Regions from separate parts of the Mesorhizobium sp. M1406 genome, predicted to be linked through region 3. Evidence: predicted binding sites of a transcription regulator. Region 3 holds the regulator's gene; each other region holds the start of a gene.
What was found. The regulator LexA, encoded in region 3, represses DNA repair genes until DNA is damaged. The targets are predictions, from matches to a motif close to TGTTCNNNNTGTGTTCNG.
Positions count from the first base shown of each region.

Region 1: the regulator LexA is predicted to act here: its motif matches at 1,849-1,866, upstream of NKH03_RS22150 (YifB family Mg chelatase-like AAA ATPase).
Region 2: the regulator LexA is predicted to act here: its motif matches at 4,827-4,844, upstream of uvrA (excinuclease ABC subunit UvrA).

Region 1 covers NZ_JAMYKW010000029.1:63,460-70,000, forward strand. The annotation lists gene NKH03_RS22145 (exopolysaccharide production repressor protein) at 1-120, shown strand, start outside; gene NKH03_RS22150 (YifB family Mg chelatase-like AAA ATPase) at 225-1,757, opposite strand; gene gshB (glutathione synthase) at 1,942-2,886, opposite strand; gene NKH03_RS22160 (putative bifunctional diguanylate cyclase/phosphodiesterase) at 3,222-4,571, shown strand; gene NKH03_RS22165 (SDR family NAD(P)-dependent oxidoreductase) at 4,836-5,603, shown strand; gene NKH03_RS22170 (2-dehydro-3-deoxygalactonokinase) at 5,600-6,541, shown strand, end outside.
Region 2 covers NZ_JAMYKW010000096.1:6,261-12,801, forward strand. The annotation lists gene NKH03_RS32600 (hypothetical protein) at 8-265, opposite strand; gene NKH03_RS32605 (DUF72 domain-containing protein) at 409-1,212, opposite strand; gene NKH03_RS32610 (GNAT family N-acetyltransferase) at 1,255-1,719, opposite strand; gene uvrA (excinuclease ABC subunit UvrA) at 1,755-4,676, opposite strand; gene NKH03_RS32620 (hypothetical protein) at 5,391-5,684, opposite strand; gene NKH03_RS32625 (ATP-dependent Clp protease proteolytic subunit) at 5,769-6,374, opposite strand; partial or broken gene NKH03_RS32630 (SRPBCC family protein) at 6,507-6,541, opposite strand, start outside.
Region 3 covers NZ_JAMYKW010000015.1:39,717-46,257, reverse strand. The annotation lists gene gltX (glutamate--tRNA ligase) at 1-469, opposite strand, end outside; gene NKH03_RS15215 (ComEC/Rec2 family competence protein) at 572-3,037, shown strand; gene lexA (transcriptional repressor LexA) at 3,034-3,786, opposite strand; gene kynU (kynureninase) at 4,230-5,477, opposite strand; gene kynA (tryptophan 2,3-dioxygenase) at 5,560-6,396, opposite strand; gene NKH03_RS15195 (AMP-binding protein) at 6,393-6,541, opposite strand, start outside.

The sequences.
Region 1 (6,541 bases), on a different contig from region 3:
CTTCAGGCGGGATATTTCGGCCTCGTTGTTCACTTGATATTCAGGCGAGCACCGGAAGTGTCCGACGCCCGTGCGACGCCGGCAGACCCAACGTCACCGTTGATGTTGTGGCCCTGGTGAATGGTCGTTCGGCAGGGTTGGCTTGACGCGCTAACATGCTGCCGGATTTTCGACGGCAGGGACCAAGATCACAACCGCAAGCATAGTGATCGGCAGTCAGCAGCCTACGCGGCCTGCGCCATGCGCTCCGAACTCATGCGGTAGGAAATTGCCTCTGCCAGGTGGATGCGGCCGACGGTTTCGCTGGTGTCGAGATCGGCCAGCGTGCGCGCCACTTTCAGCACCCGGTGGTAAGCCCGTGCCGAAAAGGCGAGCTTTTCGCTGGCGTCCTTGAGCAGCGAGAGGCCGGCGGCGTCAGGCATGGCGATCTCCTCGATGACAGAGGGCGAGCAATGCGCGTTGGTGGTGGCGCGGGTGGCGCCGAGCCGCTCGAAGCGCTCGCGCTGGATGGTGCGGGCTTGCGCCACGCGCAGCGCCACATCGGCGCTTTTCTCCGCCCGGTCGGGCCGGATCAGATCGCTGGCCGAGACCGCCGGCACCTCGATCCGGAGATCGATGCGGTCGAGCAACGGGCCCGAGATGCGCGCCTGGTAGTCGGTGCGGCAGCGCTCGCCGCGCAGGCAGCGATAGCCCGGCTCGCCAGCCATGCCGCAGCGGCACGGGTTCATCGCCGCGACCAGTTGAATGCGCGCCGGATAGGTGACGCGATGATTGGCGCGCGCGATCATGCAGTCGCCGGTCTCGAGCGGCTGGCGCAGCGCATCGAGCGTCTGCGGCGTGAATTCGGGAAACTCGTCGAGAAACAGCACTCCATGATGGGCGAGCGACACTTCGCCCGGCCGTGCGCGGATGCCACCGCCGACCATCGCCGCCATCGAGGCCGAATGGTGCGGCGCGCGGAACGGCCGCCGGTCGGTCAACTTGCCTTCGCCGAGTTCTCCCGCCACCGAGGCGATCATCGAGACCTCAAGCAATTCCTTCGGCGCCAGCGGCGGCAGGATCGACGGCAGCCGCTGCGCCAGCATCGATTTGCCCGAGCCGGGCGGCCCGATCATCAGAAGGTTATGACCCCCGGCCGCAGCCACTTCCAGCGCCCGCTTGGCGGTCTCCTGGCCCTTGATGTCGGCAAGGTCGGGCAGGTCGCGCGCCGCGGCGTGGATGCCGGCTTCCGGCCGCGACAGCACCTGCGTGCCGCGAAAATGATTGGCGATAGCGATCAGGCTGCGCGGCGCCAGAATGTCGATTTCCTTGCCTGCCCAGGCCGCTTCCGGCCCGCAGGCAAATGGGCAGATCAGGCCCTTGCCCTCTGCATTGGCGGCAATCGCCGCAGGCAAGGCGCCGGCGACCGCGGCAATCGTGCCGTCGAGCGACAATTCGCCGAGCACGACATAGCCGGCCAGCATGTCGCCGGGTATCGCGCCAAGGGCCGCCATCAGGCCGAGCGCGATCGGCAGGTCGTAATGGCTGCCCTCCTTCGGCAGGTCGGCGGGCGCCAGATTGACCGTGACCTTCTTCGACGGCATCGACAGGCCCGATGCATGCAGCGCCGCCTGCACCCGCTCGCGGCTTTCCGCCACCGCCTTGTCGCCAAGGCCGACTATATGCATGTTGACCTTGCCGGGCGCGATCATCACCTGCACGTCGACCGGCACGGCCTCGATGCCCTGGAAAGCGACCGTGCGAACCCGCGCCACCATTTTCCCACCCCGATTGTGGGCTTGCCCGAGCCCGCGCTGTTAGGGCGTTAGAGCCCCTTTGGCGAGACAATCACAATTCCCCGGCCAAATCAAGAACATTACAGGAACACGTTAGCGCGCAGGTTGCAACCGAATAGAGCTCGGTTGCAAAAAGCGGAACATGATTAAGACCAAATGAAGACGGTTACTTCCGTCGCTTGTCCTCGACCGCGTCCCAGAACAGGCTGGCGATGTCGGCGCCGCCGAAGCGCTGCACTTCGCGCACGCCGGTCGGCGAGGTCACGTTGATCTCGGTCATGTAGTCGCCGATGACATCGATTCCGACGAGGATGAAGCCGCGCTCTTTCAGCGCCGGCCCGATGCGGGCGCAAATCTCGCGCTCGCGTTCCGTCAGCTCGGTCTTTTCGGCGCGGCCGCCGACATGCATGTTGGAGCGGGAATCGTGTTCGGCCGGCACCCGGTTGATGGCACCGACCGGTTCGCCGTCGATCAGGATGATGCGCTTGTCGCCCTTGCGAACGTCCTTCAGATAGCGCTGCACGATATAGGGCTCGCGGAACATCTGGCCGAACATTTCGAGCAGCGAGGCAAGGTTGCGGTCGGCCTCGTGCAGATGGAAGATGCCGGCGCCGCCATTGCCGTAGAGCGGCTTGATGATGATGTCGCCGAACTCCTTGCGAAAGGCGGCGACCTCAATCGGATCCTTGGTGATCAGCGTGTCCGGCATCAGGTCGGCAAATTCGGTGACGAAGATCTTTTCCGGGCTGTTGCGCACCCAGGCCGGATCGTTGACGACCAGCGTCTTGGGATGGATGCGTTCAAGGATATGCGTGGTGGTGATGTAGTTCATGTCGAAGGGCGGATCCTGCCTGAGCAGGACGACGTCCATCTCCGACAGATCGGTGCGCACCTTCTCGCCCAGCGAATAGTGGCTGCCCTTCTCGTCGCGCACCTGCATTTCCTCGATGCGGGCAAACACCTTGCCGTCGCGCAGCGACAGCCGCTCGGGCGTGTAGTGGAACAGTTGGTGGCCGCGCCGCTGCGCTTCCAGCGACAGCGCGAACGAGGTGTCGCCGGTGATCGACACGGTGGAGATGTGGTCCATCTGGACGGCGATTTTCAACTTCATGGCGGGTCTCCGGCGGACTCGGATGCGACTGTCTTGCCTGTACAGGCTCACCGTGCGTCTGCCAATCGCGACATTTCCAGGATTGGCATATGCAAGGCGCAAAGCCAGGCCGGCCCCGATCTTGCCGGCCACATGGAGACAAGGCGAGGCGCCGCGTCATCCAGCGGCGGGAAACGACTGAAGACGTGCGTGAAAACAAAGGTTTGACGCACCCCGTCTCGACCTTCCCGAAGGTCATGCGCTTTACCCGTGAAAAATCTATTTCGCGATACGTTTCCTAAAGGGTTTGCTGCCAGTCTCGAAATAAATTCCGACGTCACAAAACAGGGACACCGATGCAAACTTCGTTTGGCACCGGTCAGGCAAACAGGGAGAGCACGGATCTGGCATTCACAGATCCGTTGACCGGGCTTGGCAACCATCGCCGCTTCTTCGACAAGGTCGATCGCCTGATCAGCGACCGTGCCGACGACCCCGCGCCCTTCACCGTCGGCATCCTCGACCTGGACGGCTTCAAGCCGATCAACGACCTGTTCGGACACAAGGCCGGTGACGACATCCTGATCCAGGTGGCGATGCGGCTGCGCGCCTCGATGGACGACTATTCCACGGTCTGCCGCATCGGCGCCGACGAATACGCTTTTCTGTATCCGATGGTGTTCAGCGAGGAGGCGGCGGCTGAAAAATCCCGTATGCTGATCGAGATCCTGTCGGCGCCCTACGATGTCGGCGAACGCACCGCCAGGCTCACGGCTTCGGTCGGTTGCTCGCTGTTCTATTCGGGTGACGAGACCACCGAGATCCTCATCAACAAGGCGGAAACGGCGCTCTATCACGCCAAGCGCTCCGGGCGTGGCCGCGTCGTCGTCTACACCCGCGAGATGGAAGAGGCGGCCAAGCGCGTCACCCGCATCGAACAGGCGCTGCGCCGCGCCGTCTCGGCCGGCGAGGTGGAGCCGCATTTCCAGCCGATCGTCGACCTCAACACGCGCCGCACCATCGGCTTCGAGACGCTGGCGCGCTGGACCGATCGCGACCTGGGCTCCGTGCCGCCCACCGTCTTCATCCCCATCGCCGAGGAGCGCGGCATCATCGGCCCGCTGTCGCAGCTGGTGCTGCGCAAGGCGACCGAGGCGGCCCGGAGCTGGCCGAAGGACCTGTTCCTGTCGTTCAACCTGTCGCCCTCGCAGCTCGTCGACCAGAATACCGGCCTGCATATACTGGCGATCCTCGAGCGAACCGGCTTCGATCCGCGCCGGCTGGAGATCGAGATCACCGAAACCGGCCTGATGAACGATCCTGCCTCGGCGGCGCAGATCGTCGAAGACCTGCGTCGCGTCGGCATCCGTGTCTCGCTCGACGATTTCGGCACCGGCCAGTCCTCGCTCGGCCGCTTGCGCGAATTCCATTTCGACAAGCTCAAGATCGACCGCGCCTTCGTCTCCTCCATTCTCAACGACCGTCCGTCGGAACACATCATCCGCGCCATTCTCGCCATGTGCGAGGGGCTCGGCATGGACGTCGTCGCCGAAGGCATCGAGCAGGAAGCACAGGCCGACCGTCTGGTCCAGTTCGGCTGCGCCGGCGGGCAAGGCTATCTGTTCGGCAAGCCGGTCGATGCCGACGCCACGCTAGGCTATCTCCGCGATTCTTTCCGCGGCGCCCTGCGCGCCAACGCGATCTGACCGGCGATCTCGAACCGCCGCCAATCCCGACGATGCCGCTGTCCGCAATCCAGTGCGGCGCATTGTCGTTTTGTCTGACATATGCCCAAAAATCCGACCGTTCGCCCTTGCCCACGCTGCTTGCGTGGCTAGGATGCGCGCCGGTCTGACTACAGCGCCGCGCGTCCTTCAGGACGTGCAAGGACGCTGTAGCACTTTATATTCGCGCATGATCCCTTTCCGAAAATCGGTCCGATTTCGGGGTCAGGCTGGGAGACGAGAGAGATGATGCCATCGGCGCATTTTGCCGACCTCGAAGGCGCCTCGGTGCTGATCACCGGCGGCGGCTCCGGAATTGGCGCGGCACTGACCGAGGGTTTTGTGCGCCAGGGCGCCAATGTCGCCTTCATCGACATCGCCGACGGGCCAAGCACGATACTTGTCGACCGCATCGAGAAAGAGTTCGGCAAACGGCCACTCTATCTCAAGACCGATCTGCGCGACGTCGAGGCCTTGCGGGCGTCGGCTCTCAGGGCGGCCGAGGCGCATGGCGATGTCACCGTGCTGGTCAACAATGCCGCATGGGACGAACGCCACGCCGTCGAGGACGTGACGGTCGAGTTCTGGGACAACAACCAGGCAATCAATCTGCGGCCGCATTTCTTCACCGCGCAAGTGGTGGCGCCGGGCATGAAGCGGGCCGGCGGCGGCTCGATCATCAACTTCACCTCGACATCCTATCTCATCAACCACCCCGACATGCCGTCCTACACGGCCGCCAAGGCCGGCATCCTCGGCCTCACCAAGGGGCTGGCCGGCAAGCTCGGCGTCGACGGCATCCGCGTCAACGCCATTGCGCCGGGCTGGGTGATCACCGAGCGGCAGAAAGAACTCTGGGTGACCGAACAGGCGCTTGCCGCCCATGTCGCCAAGCAGTGCATCAAGCAGGTCATGCAGCCGGACGACATCGTCGGCACCGTGCTGTTCCTCGCCTCGGACGCCTCGCGCATGCTGACCGCGCAGATGCTGATCGTCGATGGAGGTTTCCTGTGAGCCCTGGGTTTGCCAGCAACGCGCCGGCGGTAGCGGCCGTCGACTGGGGCACGACCCGCATGAGGGTCTGGCTGATCGACGGGCAAGGCAAGGTGCTAGCCGAACGCCGTGGCGACGATGGCCTGATCACTGCCCAGCAAAAGGGCTTTTCGACTATTCTCGAAGGGCATCTCGCGGCGATGGGAGCACCGGGAGCGCTGCCCGTCATCATCTGCGGCATGGCCGGGTCTCGCCAGGGCTGGCTTGAGGCGCCCTACGTCACCGTGCCGGCGCCGCTCAGTGCCGTTCTCGGCGGCGCTGCCAAGGTGCCCGGCCAGAGCCGCGACATCCGCATCGTTCCTGGCCTCGCCCAGCGGCTGGCCGACGCGCCCGACGTCATGCGGGGCGAGGAAACGCAGCTCGCCGGCACCGGCCTGCCGGCCAAGGGACGCCAGCTGGTCTGCATGCCCGGCACCCATTCGAAATGGGTGCTGGTCGAGGACGGCGCCGTCGCCGGTTTCGGGACCTGGCCGACGGGCGAGCTGTTTTCCGTGCTTGCCGCGCACTCGATCCTGCGCCATTCGCTCGGCGAACATCCCAAGCCCGTCACATCAGGCAATCCCTTCTTCCGCCGCTGGTGTGAAACCGCATTGGGCGAAGGCGGCGATGTCACCTCGCGGCTGTTTTCCATCCGCGCCGCCGGCCTGCTGCAGGAGCTGGAAGCCGACGATGCCGCGGCCTGCCTGTCCGGCCTTCTGATCGGTGGCGAGATCGCCTCCGCCAGCCGCCGTCATGGCGCCGGCGCGGAACCTGTCGTGCTGATCGCCTCCGGCGCTTTGGCCACGCTTTACAGTGAGGCACTCGGCCTCGCGGGGCTCGGCGTGCGGGTTGTCGATGCCGACGAGGCGGTGCGTGCCGGGCTCATTGAAGCCGCGCGCGAAAACAGCATGATCGCCAGG
Region 2 (6,541 bases), on a different contig from region 3:
CGCCGTGTCAGAAGAGCGCCGACAACAACAGCAGGGCTAGGCCGATGCCCATCATCAACAGGCCCGGCCAATTCTGCGACAGGCCGAGGAAACCGAGCCCCCGCCGGCGTGGCTCGAGCGTCGGGCCTGGTGTTGCGAGGTTTGGTATCGGGCGATCCGGAACCACAGGCGCGGGATCGCTAAGCCGTCCGCGCCGAAGGGCAGCGCCTGCCATGTACACAACGCCAGCTACGGTAAGCAATGCACCGAGGATAATGATAGCCATCTGTCCTTGCCCTTCTTTGCAGGGACTTGCGGGATTGGTGGCTAAGCGTTGGCGATGGTCGCACGCGTCGCCGCCTGACAGCATAGAACGATCAAAGCGCCGGGCAGGTTCCAAAGTAAGGCGCCGGGCGGAGATCCGCCACTCTAACTCACTCGCTTCATCAATGCCATGGCGCCGAACGGCGCGCGCGCCTTGCCCTCGGTGATGAAGTAGACGAACACGTCGCGCGGCTGGGCCGGTGCATCGGTGGCGGGATCGGCACGCCGCAGGTCGGCCGGCTGCTTGCCCGCCGCCCAGACCTTTGCCCGCGCGGCCCATTCATCGAGACCCCTTGCCGTGTAGCAGTCGGGATTGTCGTCACTGCCGGTCTGCAGCCGTGCATAGACGAAATCACCGGTAACGTCGGCGATATCAGGATATTTGGCATGGTCGGCATAGACGATCGCCACCTTGTACTTGCGCGCCAGCGCCGCGAATTCCGGCACGACAAAACTGTCGTTGCGCACCTCGACCGCGTGGCGCAGCGCGACGCCGTCCTGCTTTTCCGGCAGCAGTTTCAAAAAAGCTTCAAAATCGTCCGGATCGAACTTTTTCGTCGGCGCGAACTGCCACAGGATCGGCCCGAGCTTTTCGCCGAGTGCCGCCACACCCGAGCCGAGGAAGCGCATCATCGATTCGCCGGCCTCGCCAAGCACGCGGCGGTTGGTGACGAAGCGGTTGCCCTTCAGCGCATAGACGAAACCGTCCGGCGCCTCGCTTGCCCATTTGACGAAGGTCGGCTCCTTGAAGCTGGAATAATAGGTGCCATTGACCTCGATGGTCGGCACCTGCCGGGTGGCGTATTGCAACTGTTTGGCCTTCGACAGCTTGTCGGGATAGAAGGACGTGTCCCAGGGCTCGAAGGTCCAGCCGCCCATGCCGGCGCGGATTGTTCCCGATGTGCTCATTGTCATCCTCCCAAGTGAAGAAATCTGGCCGAGTTCAGAAGATCAGGCCGTTTCACCGACTGGTTTTGCCATGTCGACGAGTACCCATCCTGGCCGATGGGGATTGGGCCTGCGCCCCGTTTCATGGAAACCATAGGCCAGATAGAGCGCGATGTTCCGCTCCATCCTGGCGTTGGTGTAGAGCCGCACCTCGGGCAGGCGCCACAGGCGCGTCTGCTCGTCGGCGTGTTTGAGCAGGGCGATGCCGAGGCCTTTGCCTTGAAAGGCCGGGGCAACCGCGACGGAAAAGATCATCGCATGATCGTCATGCCGCTCCACGGTGAGCGCTCCGGCCATCTCGCCGCCGCTCTCCAGAAGCCAGACCTCGCCACGCGCGATGCGCGGCGCATAGTCCTCGGTGACCGGGATCGGCGATGCACCGAACAGGGCGCTGTAGGGTGCATAGGCGGCTTCGGTTAGCGACACGACAGTTTGGAGATCACCGGCAAGCGCTCTTCGGATTGTCATTCAAAAAGCTCTCCAGGCGCCAACCGGCCGGATCATCACTCCGCCGCTTCGCGCTTGCCTCCGGGGCGTCGCTCCAGGAGCTCCTTGAGGAACTGGCCGGTGTAGCTGCGCTTTTCGCGCACGATCGCTTCCGGCGTGCCGGAGGCCACCAACTCGCCGCCGCCGTCGCCACCTTCTGGGCCGAGGTCGAGCACCCAGTCGGCGGTCTTGATGACTTCGAGATTGTGCTCGATGACCACCACCGTGTTGCCCTGGTCGACCAGCTCGTGCAGCACTTCCAGGAGCTTGGCGACGTCGTGGAAGTGCAGGCCGGTGGTCGGCTCGTCCAGGATGTAGAGCGTCTTCCCCGTCGCCTTGCGTGACAGTTCCTTGGCGAGCTTGATGCGCTGCGCCTCGCCGCCCGACAGCGTCGTCGCCTGCTGGCCGATATGGATGTAGCCGAGGCCGACCTGTTTCAGCGTATCGAGCTTGTCGCGCACACCGGGCACTGCGGCGAAGAAGTCGACGCCTTCCTCGACGGTCATGTCGAGCACGTCGGCGATCGACTTGCCCTTGAACAGGACATCGAGCGTCTCTCTGTTGTAGCGCTTGCCGTGACAGACGTCGCAGGTGACGTAGACGTCGGGCAGGAAGTGCATCTCGATCTTGATGACACCGTCGCCCTGACAGGCTTCGCAGCGCCCGCCCTTGACGTTGAACGAGAAGCGGCCGGGCTGATAGCCACGCGCCTTGGCCTCGGGAAGGCCCGCGAACCAGTCGCGGATCGGCGTGAAGGCGCCGGTATAGGTGGCCGGGTTGGAGCGCGGGGTCCTGCCGATCGGCGACTGGTCGATGTCGATGACCTTGTCGAGGAATTCGAGGCCCTCGATGCGATCATGATCGGCCGGGTGCTCGCGCGAGCCCATGATGCGGCGCGAGGCGGCCTTGAACAGCGTCTCGATCAGGAAGGTCGACTTGCCTCCGCCCGACACGCCGGTGACGGCGGTGAAGGTGCCGAGGGGGATTTCGGCGGTGACGTTCTTCAGATTGTTGCCGCGCGCGCCGACGATTTTGAGGCGCCGGTTTTTCTTCGCCTCGCGGCGCACGCCGGGCGTCGCCACTTCGAGCGCGCCCGACAAATATTTGCCGGTGATCGAATTGGGGTTGGCCATGACTTGCTGCGGCGTGCCCTGGGCAATGATCTCGCCGCCGTGGATGCCGGCGGCCGGGCCCATGTCGACGACATAGTCTGCATGCAGGATGGCGTCCTCGTCATGCTCGACGACGATCACCGTGTTGCCGATGTCGCGCAGGTGCTTGAGCGTATCGAGCAGGCGCGCATTGTCGCGCTGATGCAGACCGATCGACGGCTCGTCCAGCACATAGAGCACGCCGGTGAGGCCGGAGCCGATCTGCGACGCCAGCCGGATGCGCTGGCTCTCACCGCCGGACAGCGTGCCCGAATTGCGCGACAGCGTCAGATAATCGAGCCCGACATCGTTGAGGAAGCGCAGCCGCTCGCGGATCTCCTTGAGCACGCGCACCGCGATCTCGTTCTGCTTGTCGTTGAGCGACGCGGGCAGGTCGGTGAACCACTGGTCGGCCTTGCGGATCGAAAGTTCGGTGACTTCGCCGATGTGCCTGCCGGCGATCTTCACCGCAAGCGACTCGGGCTTCAGGCGGTAGCCCTTGCAGACCGGGCAGGGCGTGGCCGACATGAAGCGCTCGATCTCCTCGCGCATCCAGGCGGATTCGGTCTCCTTCCAGCGGCGCTCGAGATTGGGGATGACGCCTTCGAACGTCTTGGTTGTCTTGTAGGAGCGCAGGCCGTCATCATACTGGAAGGTGATCTCGCGCTCTCCGGTGCCGCGCAGGATGGCTTCCTTTGCCTCTTCGGTCAGGTCTTTGAACTTGTCGCCAAGCTTGAAGCCATAGGCCTTGCCCAGCGCTTCCAGCGTCTGTGTATAATAGGGCGAGGTCGACTTAGCCCACGGGCTGACGGCGCCGTCGCGCAGCGAGATGTTTTCGTCCGGCACGATCAGATTGCCATCGATGGCGCGCTGGCTGCCGAGACCGTCGCAGGTCGGGCAGGCACCGAACGGGTTGTTGAACGAGAACAGGCGCGGTTCGATTTCCGGAATGGTGAAGCCGGAGACCGGGCAAGCAAATTTTTCCGAGAACAGGATGCGCTCATGCGTCTCGTTCTTCGACTTGTTGACCGAATCCTCGCCGGTCTGGCTGGAGTCGAGCGGCTTGTCGGCGAATTCGGCTACCGCCAACCCATCGGCCAGCTTCAGCGCCGTTTCGATGGAGTCGGCGAGCCGCGTCGCCAGATCGCCGCGCACGACGATGCGGTCGACGACGACGTCGAGGTCGTGCTTGTACTTCTTGTCCAGCGCCGGCACGTCGGCGATCTCGTAGAAGACGCCGTCGACCTTGACGCGTTGAAAGCCCTTCTTCTGCAGTTCCAGCAGTTCCTTGCGGTACTCGCCTTTGCGGCCGCGCACCATCGGCGCCAGGATGAACAGGCGCGTGCCTTCCTCGACCGCCAGCACGCGGTCGACCATCTGCGAAACCGTCTGACTCTCGATCGGCAGGCCGGTGGCCGGCGAATAGGGGATGCCGACGCGCGCGAACAACAGGCGCATATAGTCGTAGATCTCGGTGACGGTGCCGACCGTCGAACGCGGGTTCTTCGAGGTGGTCTTCTGCTCGATCGAGATGGCAGGCGACAGGCCGTCGATCTGGTCGACGTCAGGCTTCTGCATCATTTCGAGGAATTGCCGGGCGTAGGCCGAAAGGCTTTCGACATAGCGGCGCTGGCCTTCGGCATAGATGGTGTCGAAGGCAAGCGACGACTTGCCGGAACCCGACAGGCCGGTCATGACAATCAGGCTGTCACGCGGCAGGTCGAGATCGACATTCTTCAGATTGTGTTCGCGCGCCCCGCGAATGGAAAGATATTTATGGTCGGCCATCGCCGGTCGCCGCCTCAGAATCTGGAATTTCCTGGAATGGCGGGTTTTCCCAGCCATCCCCTATGTAGGTAGTTTTGCCGCCACGTCGAGAGACGCCACAATTCCCGACAAAAGCCGTTTAAGCGTCTTTCGCGTGAACGGGCAAGTAGAAAGAACAAAGACCGAACACGCTCCTGACAAAGCTGTGCAAAAACTGACTTGCACGTAACCTCCCGACGATCACATTTTTCGGTAACCGGCTATTGAAGCTTGACGGGCGCCGGCTCCTGGAGGCAAGCTTCGGCAGTCAACGAAGCCGGCCGTCTTTCGATGGTCTCGCCGCCCAGAGGCGGCCTGCGAGACGCCGCAGGCATTAGCGATTTGTGCTTCGGACGACAACGTCGCAATGGACAAAAAGGAGCGGAGCTATGACGCCACCGGATCGTCCCACAGGGTTCCAGTCGTTACTGGAGCGGCGGCAGGCATAAGTGCCAGGGTTTAGCGTTTGCGCCACCCGACAAACCGTGACCTGCCATACCCCGTAAAAATCAGAGACTGCAGTCGGATCGTCGGCTGACGCCGCGTTGCATCCGAAATCTAGTGCCGGCAGTACGCCCCCGGTAGAAGTTGGATTTTAGATCCAAAAAGGCCCCGTCCGTTTGCGCAAAGCACGGCGGGGCCGTTTTATGTGCGGATGTCTTGTTGGCGATATGCCAGCGCAGCACGCCGGCACCACTATCGGTGGCGGGGCTGCCCGATTGAGCCGGCTCCGACATCGACGGTGATGCTGCCGGAAATCCTGACATCCGTATCGCCGATCTTGAACTGGCCGTTGCCGTTGCCGGGAAATGCATCGTCGGGTTCGGGAGCCGGCTTGGCGATGCGATAGTCGCCGGCCACGCCGGGCAGGGCGCCTTTTTGCGCCTGCGCCGAGCTGTCGCCGGCGAAGGCCTTGCCGCTCGAAAGGCACACGAGCGCTACAACGGCGATGACACGGTGCAATGTTCTGGGTGGATGAGTGTCGATCATCCCAGGACTATAGTGGCGTGCCGGCGACGGGACCAGACCGGCATCATCAAATCTTCGAAAGCCGGCAGGAAGCCGGGCCTGGCTTTATGCCGCCTTTTTTCGCGTGTCGAAAACGTGGTCGACGATGCCCCAGGTCTGGGCCTCGCGGGCGGTCATGAAGTGGTCGCGGTCCAGCGTGCGTTCGACCTCCTCATAGGTGCGTCCGCAATGCTGCGCATAGAGCCCGGCCATGTGCCGTTTCGTCTGGACGATGCGCTCGGCATGGCGCTGGATGTCGGAGGCTTGGCCCTGGAACCCGCCCAGCGGCTGATGCAGCAGGATGGTGGCGTTCGGCAGCGAGATACGACGCCCCGGTGTGCCCGCCATCAGCAGGAAAGAACCCATCGAGGCGGCAAAGCCCATGCACACGGTCGACACCGGGCAGCTGATGTATTGCATCGTGTCGTAGATGGCGAAGCCGCTGGTCACCACGCCGCCCGGCGAGTTGATATAGAGCGAGATCTCCTTGTCGGGATTGTCCGATTCCAGCGACAGCAACTGCGCGCAGACCAGCGCCGAGATGTCGTCGTTGATCTCGCCATTGATGAAGACGATGCGCTCGCGCAGCAGCCGCGAGAAAATGTCGAAGGCGCGTTCGCCGCGGCTCGATTGCTCGATTACCATCGGCACCAGACTGGCAACACCGCTCATGATCTTCTCTCCATTGTCCTTGTTCAGGCTGCGCAGCAAGCGGCGAAGCGTGTTTGCGGCGATCGGCTTGCGTGTACCGTTGGCGTCGAGCGAAAGCCGGCAGCTAGCGCACGCCATGGCGACAGCGGGCATTGCCTTGCGGGCGAAGCCGTCATGGACGATGCGCA
Region 3 (6,541 bases):
CGTGCACCACCGTCTCGCCCTCGGTCGGCGCCTTGATGCGAATGGCGCCCTTGGCACCCGCGGGCGCCTCTGAGGGGTCACGGTCACGCCAGCGGCCATCATAGCGGGGCGGCAGGCCCTTGGCTCTGGCGGCCTCGCGCATCGCCTCCAGTTCGGCTGGCGTGGCATAGCAATAATAGGCCTTGCCCATGCGCACGAGTTCCTCGGCCACCTCACGGTGGCGCGGCGCACGCTCGAACTGCGACACCGGCTCGCCGTCCCAGCTGAGGCCAAGCCAGGAAAGCCCGTCGAGAATGGCAGCGGTCGCGGCATCGTTGGAGCGCTCGCGATCGGTGTCCTCGATGCGCAGCAGCATCGTGCCGCCGGTGTGCCTTGCATACAGCCAGTTGAACAGCGCCGTGCGCGCGCCGCCTATATGCAGGTAGCCGGTGGGCGAGGGGGCAAAACGGGTGACGACCTTGTCGGACATGGAACTCTCGGAAACCATCTGAAGCGGGGTGCGGCTACGCGGACTTTCGCGCGCCCGGCGTTCATGTAGCATAGGGTGTCGAGGGCGCAAGGGGCAGACCCGATGGCTGGACGAGGCTGGGGCTCGGATCAGGGCGAGGACGCTGTCATTGGCGTCAGCGAACGGTCCCTGTTTGCAGCGCCGCTGCCGGCTTCATTGCCGCCGCCATCGCCCCTCGTGCCGGATCCCGGCAAGGCGCCGTTGCAAACGGATGCCCCCGCCCCGGTTCCAGCTGCCGAAGCCAGCAGGATCGTGCGCGTGCGCCGGCAAATCGGCCGGATTTCGCTGCCGCGCCTGCGCCATGGCGTGACCATGGCGGCGGGCCTGGAACTCGACCGAGGCGTGGCCTTCCTGCTGGTGCCGGTCTGCCTGGCGAGCGGGGCGATCGGCTATTTTTCGCTGGCGGCGGAACCTGGCTTCGCAAAGCCTGTCGCAGTTGTCATCTTGGCGGGGCTGTTTGCGCTGGTCTCGCGTTCCTGGCCGAAAACCCATCTGTGCTTCATGGCGGCACTTTTGTGCGCGTTCGGCCTGCTCGCCGCAAAGGTCGAGACATGGCGGGCGGGAACGCAGATGCTGGGCTCGGAAATCTCGACGCAAGTGACCGGCCGCGTCGTTTCGCTCGACCGGATGGAGAGCGGTCGTATCCGGCTGACCATCGACGTCACATCGACCGCAAGGCCGAAACTGCGCTATGCGCCGGAGCGGGTGCGACTTTCGGCGCGAAAGATCCCGGCGGACGTGATCGCCGGCTCCCTGATCACTGGATATGCCAAGCTGTTGCCGCCGACCGGGCCTGTGCGGCCGGACAGCTACGACTTCTCCTTCGACAGCTATTTCGCCGGCATCGGCGGCAGCGGGTTCTTTCTCGGCAATCCAAAACTTGTCGTCACCGATGACGGCGACATGCCGCTATCGGACCGCCTTTCCTCGGGGATAGAAAAAGCCCGTGAAGCGATTGCCGACCACATCAGGGGCAGCGTCGGTGGCGCCGAGGGCGAGATCGCGGCGGCGCTGATCGTCGGCGTGCGCGCCGGCATTCCCGATGACATCAACGAAGCGATGCGGCGTACCGGCATCTACCACATCATCTCCATTTCCGGACTGCATATGGCGCTCGTCGCCGGCACCATCATGGGGCTGCTGCGCGGCGCCTTCGCCTTGTTTCCGGACTTTTCCGCGCGTCGTCCGGTCAAGAAATACGCCGCCGTCGCGGCACTGTTCTCGATCGCCGCCTATCTCGTCATCTCAGGCATCGTCGTCGCCGCCGAGCGCAGCTTCATAATGCTGGCAGTGATGCTGATTGCCGTGCTGTTCGATCGGGCGGCACTCACCATGCGCAATCTAGCAGTTTCAGCGATCGCCGTCATCGTGGTGTCGCCGCATGAAGTGGTCGGCCCGAGTTTCCAGATGTCCTTCGCCGCAACCGCGGCGCTGGTCGGCGCCTATGCCGGCTGGTCGGAGCATCGTGCGGGAAAGACGAGACCACCGCCGCCAAAGCGGTCGCTGCCTGGTTTCCTGACGCGAAAATTCCTGCTGGCGGCAGGCGGCCTTTCCATGACTTCCATCATCGCCGGCGGCGCCACGGCGCTGTTTGCCATCTGGCATTTTCAGCGTGTGTCGCCGCTCAGCCTGTTCGCCAATCTGGCGATCATGCCGATCGTATCACTGGTCGTCATGCCTTTCGCAGTCCTCAGCGCACTGGCGATGCCATTCGGCGCCGACGGCCCCTTTCTTTATGTAATGGGCAAAGGCCTGACGGCGATGATCGCAATGTCCGGATGGATTTCCGAGCGTTCGCCAGTCGACGCAATCGGCTTGATTTCGCGGCAGTCTGTCCTCCTGGTGGCGATTGCCCTTGTCATCGCGACGATGGCGACGACATGGCTGCGGCTGGCAGCTCTTCCTTTCGCGCTTGCCGGCCTGCTGACGGTCTCGGACACGCGCGCACCCGACGTGCTGATCTCGGAGGACGCAAGGCTGGTCGCGTTGCCGATCGGCGGCGGCGAACTCGCGGTCAGCCGGGCCAGGCCGAACGAATTCACCGTCGACAACTGGAAGCGTGCGCTGACATCCGAAAGCATCATCGTGCCGGAGGTGTTCGACGAAGGCGACGGTCAATTCGACGTCGCGGATGCGGCTGAAATGCCGCCGGGAGCACCGTTCTATTGCACTTCAGGCGTTTGCGTCGCCAGGCATCCGTCCGGCGCGTTCATTGCCTATGTCGAGGACCGAAAAGACACCTGGAAAGCCTGTGGTTTCGCCGACCTGATCGTCATCAATGACGCGACGGCCTATGACGCCTGTCACAACCCGCTGGTTCTCGTTATCACCAAACGGCAACTGGCCCGCAAAGGCAGTGCTGCCGTCTTCTTCGATCGCCAATCGGCGACCGCGCCGGCGACAATCAGCTTCGCCGTGGACAGGCCATATCGGCCCTGGCACGCGCAACGCAAGTTTTCACGCGAGGCGAGGGGACTGCCGCCCTTCAAGAGACCCGAGAAGCCAGTCGTTGAACCGCAGCTGCCTTAGTAGCGGCGGATCAGGCCAACGAGCTTGCCCTGCACCTTGACCCTGTCTGGCCCGAAAATACGGGTTTCATAGGCCGGATTGGCGGCTTCGAGAGCAATCGAGGCGCCCTTGCGGCGGAACCGCTTCAGCGTCGCTTCCTCTTCATCCACCAGCGCCACGATGATCTCGCCAGGGCTCGCCGTATCGGCATTGCGGATGATGACGGTGTCGCCGTCGAAGATGCCGGCCTCGATCATCGAGTCGCCCTTGACCTCCAGCGCATAGTGCTCGCCGCCCATGATCATGTCTGGCGGCACCGAGATCGAATGCGTCTGGTGCTGGATGGCATCGATCGGCACACCGGCGGCGATGCGCCCCATCACGGGGATCGACACGGCGGCGACCACGTCGTCGTCATTGCCTGCTGAAGACATCCGCGAAGACGCTGGCCTGATCTGCCGGCCAAGGCCGCCCTGGCCGAGACTGGCCTGACCAAGACTGCCCTGGATGACGCTTGGAGAAAACTTCTTTGCCGCGTTGAGGCCGGGTGCGATCGAGTCCGGCAGCCGCAGCACTTCCAGCGCGCGTGCCCGGTTGGGCAGCCGGCGAATGAAGCCGCGCTCTTCCAGTGCCGTGATCAAACGATGAATCCCGGATTTGGAGGCAAGGTCGAGCGCCTCCTTCATCTCGTCGAAGGATGGCGGAATGCCGCTTTCCTTCAGGCGTTCATGGATGAACATCAGCAGTTCGTGTTGCTTGCGCGTCAGCATGGCGGCCCCCAGGTACCTGAAACCAGAATCGGAAAAACAAACCCAGAACAAACACTATCTGTTCCAGTTGTGTTCCGCAACTGTTTAAAGTTTAATGAATTTATTAAGGGGGTCGAAATTATTGGCGCTCGCCAGCGGGCCTCGTCGACGACTGTATGCCGTCACAATGCGCTTGCCGGCATTGAAATTGTTATGGTTAATGGGCTGTGGCCCACCTTGGCTCAAGCCTGGCATGAGCTGCCCATGGATCCGCGACGGGCGCATTTCCAGCTTTCCGGGCGTTCGTTTGCCGTGAACGAAACGAAGCCAAAATGCCAACCTTGGTTAATCTATTGCAGCCTGCGCTGGCTACCAGCGGCGAACGCATTCGCGAGCCGAAAAATTCGTCCTCCGTCATCCGACCTGGGGGCAAGACGCGACGACAGATCGTCGGGACGGCCGCGTCAGGTTACGGCCTCCTTGACGGCGAAACGCTGGTCCTTCCATGCACTCGTGCGCAGAATGTCTTCCAGCACCTCGACCGCCAGCCACACGTCCTTGTAGCCGACATAGAGCGGCGTAAATCCGAAACGGATGGCTGACGGCGCGCGGAAGTCACCGATCACGCCGCGCTCGATCAGCGCCCGCATGATTTGATAGCCCTGATCGTGAAGGAACGACACCTGGCTGCCGCGCTTGGTCGCATCTCGGGTGCTCTCCAGCGTGAGACCATAGGCGCCGCACTTCGCTTCGACGAGCTGGATGAACAGTTCGGTCAGCGCGACGCTTTTCTTTCGCAATGCCGCCATGTCGACGTCGTTCCAGATGGCGAGCGCACCTTTGAGCGCCCGCATCGACAGGACCGGCTGCGTGCCGCACAGAAAGCGGCGGATACCGGTGCCGGCAACATAACCCCGTTCGAAGGCAAAGGGCCTCGCATGCCCCCACCAGCCGCTGAGTGGCTGGCTGATCTCGCCGTGGTGGCGCTGGGCGGCATAGATGAAGGCTGGCGCGCCCGGACCGCCGTTGAGGTATTTGTAGGTGCAGCCGACAGCGAAATCAGCATTTGCATGATCGAGCTCGACCGGCAGAGCGCCCGCGGTGTGGCAGAGATCCCAGACGATCAGCGCTCCGGCCGCATGGGCCTTGCGCGTCAGCGCCGTCATGTCGCGCAGTTCACCGGATTTGTAATTGACGTGGTTGACCAGCACCACCGCGACGCTTTCGTCGATCAGCTCCTCGATGGTTGGCGCGTCGACGCCCGCGAGGCGCAGCAAGGCGCCATCCCGGGTCGAGGCCACGCCTTCGGCGATGTACAGGTCGGTGGGAAAACTGTCACCCTCGGCGACGATGGCCAACCGGCCGGGCCGCATCTCCATCGCCGCATGCAACACCTTGTAGATGTTGGTCGACGTCGTGTCGCAGACGACGGTCTGGCCGGCCGCGGCTCCGATCAGGCGTCCAAGCTGATCGCCGAGTTCGATCGGCATCTCGAACCATCCGGCTGTATTCCAGGCCCGGATGAGATCCTGGGCCCATTCCTGGGTCGCCGCTTGCTGCAACTCGCCGAAAACGGCATGTGATGCCGCCCCAAGTGAATTGCCGTCGAGATAGATCACCCCCTCTGGCAAAATGAAACGATCGCGCATGGCACGCAGCGGATCCGTGGCATCCATCGCTTCGATCGCAGCGAGATCAGGAATTCCACTCATGGTCGTTCAGTCCTCGGTTGTTCGCGAAGGGTTCCCGCTGCAAGCGCGTCCCCTCGGTGTGCCTGTTCTCATTTCGATGATGTCAGAGCCGTGTGCGGACCGTCCACAGCTCCGGGAACAGCACGATCTCGAGCATCTTCTTCAGGTACGAAGCACCCGACGTGCCGCCGGTGCCGCGTTTCAGGCCGATGATGCGCTCGACCGTGGTGACATGATTGAAACGCCAACGGCGGAAATAGTCCTCGAAGTCGACCAGCTTCTCGGCCAGTTCGTAGAACATCCAGTAGCGCTGCGGGTCGCGGTAAATGGTCTGCCAGGCGACCAGAACCTCTTCATTCTCGGCTCGCGTCTCACGCCAGTCCGTGCGCTTGGCATCAGCGCCGATGTCGAATCCGTTGCGCGCCAAGAGCAGCAGCGCTTCGTCGTAGAGCGACGGCTCCGCCAGGATCGCCTCCAGCTTTCCGCTGAGGTCTGGCCGGTGCTTGTGCGGCCCGAGCATGGCGAGGTTGCGGTTGCCGGCCATGAACTCGATGGCGCGATACTGCCAGGACTGGAAGCCTGATGACTGGCCGAGCGCGTCGCGGAACTCGGTGTATTCGCTGGGCGTCATCGTCCGCAGCACGTCCCAGGCGTTGTTCAGTTGTTCGAAAATGCGGGCGACGCGCGACAGCATCTTGAAGCTCGGCTCGAGGCGATCGGCGCGGATCGAGCGGATCGCGGCACCAATCTCGTGCAGGGCGAGTTTCATCCACAGTTCCGAGGTCTGGTGCTGGATGATGAACAGCATCTCGTCATGCGCTGACGACAGCGGCGTCTGGGCCTCCAGCACCTTCTCCAGATGCAGATAGTCGCTGTAGGACATGCGCTCGTTGAACGACATCTGTGCGCCTTCGGACGCCGGATCGTATGGTTCGCTCAATTGATTTTCTCCGTGCGCAGCCGGAAGCGTTGGATCTTGCCGGTCTGGGTCTTGGGCAGAGCGGCGATGAATTTCACCGACCGCGGGTATTTATAGGGCGCGATCGTTGCCTTGACGTGATCCTGCAGGCGCTTGGTGGTCAACG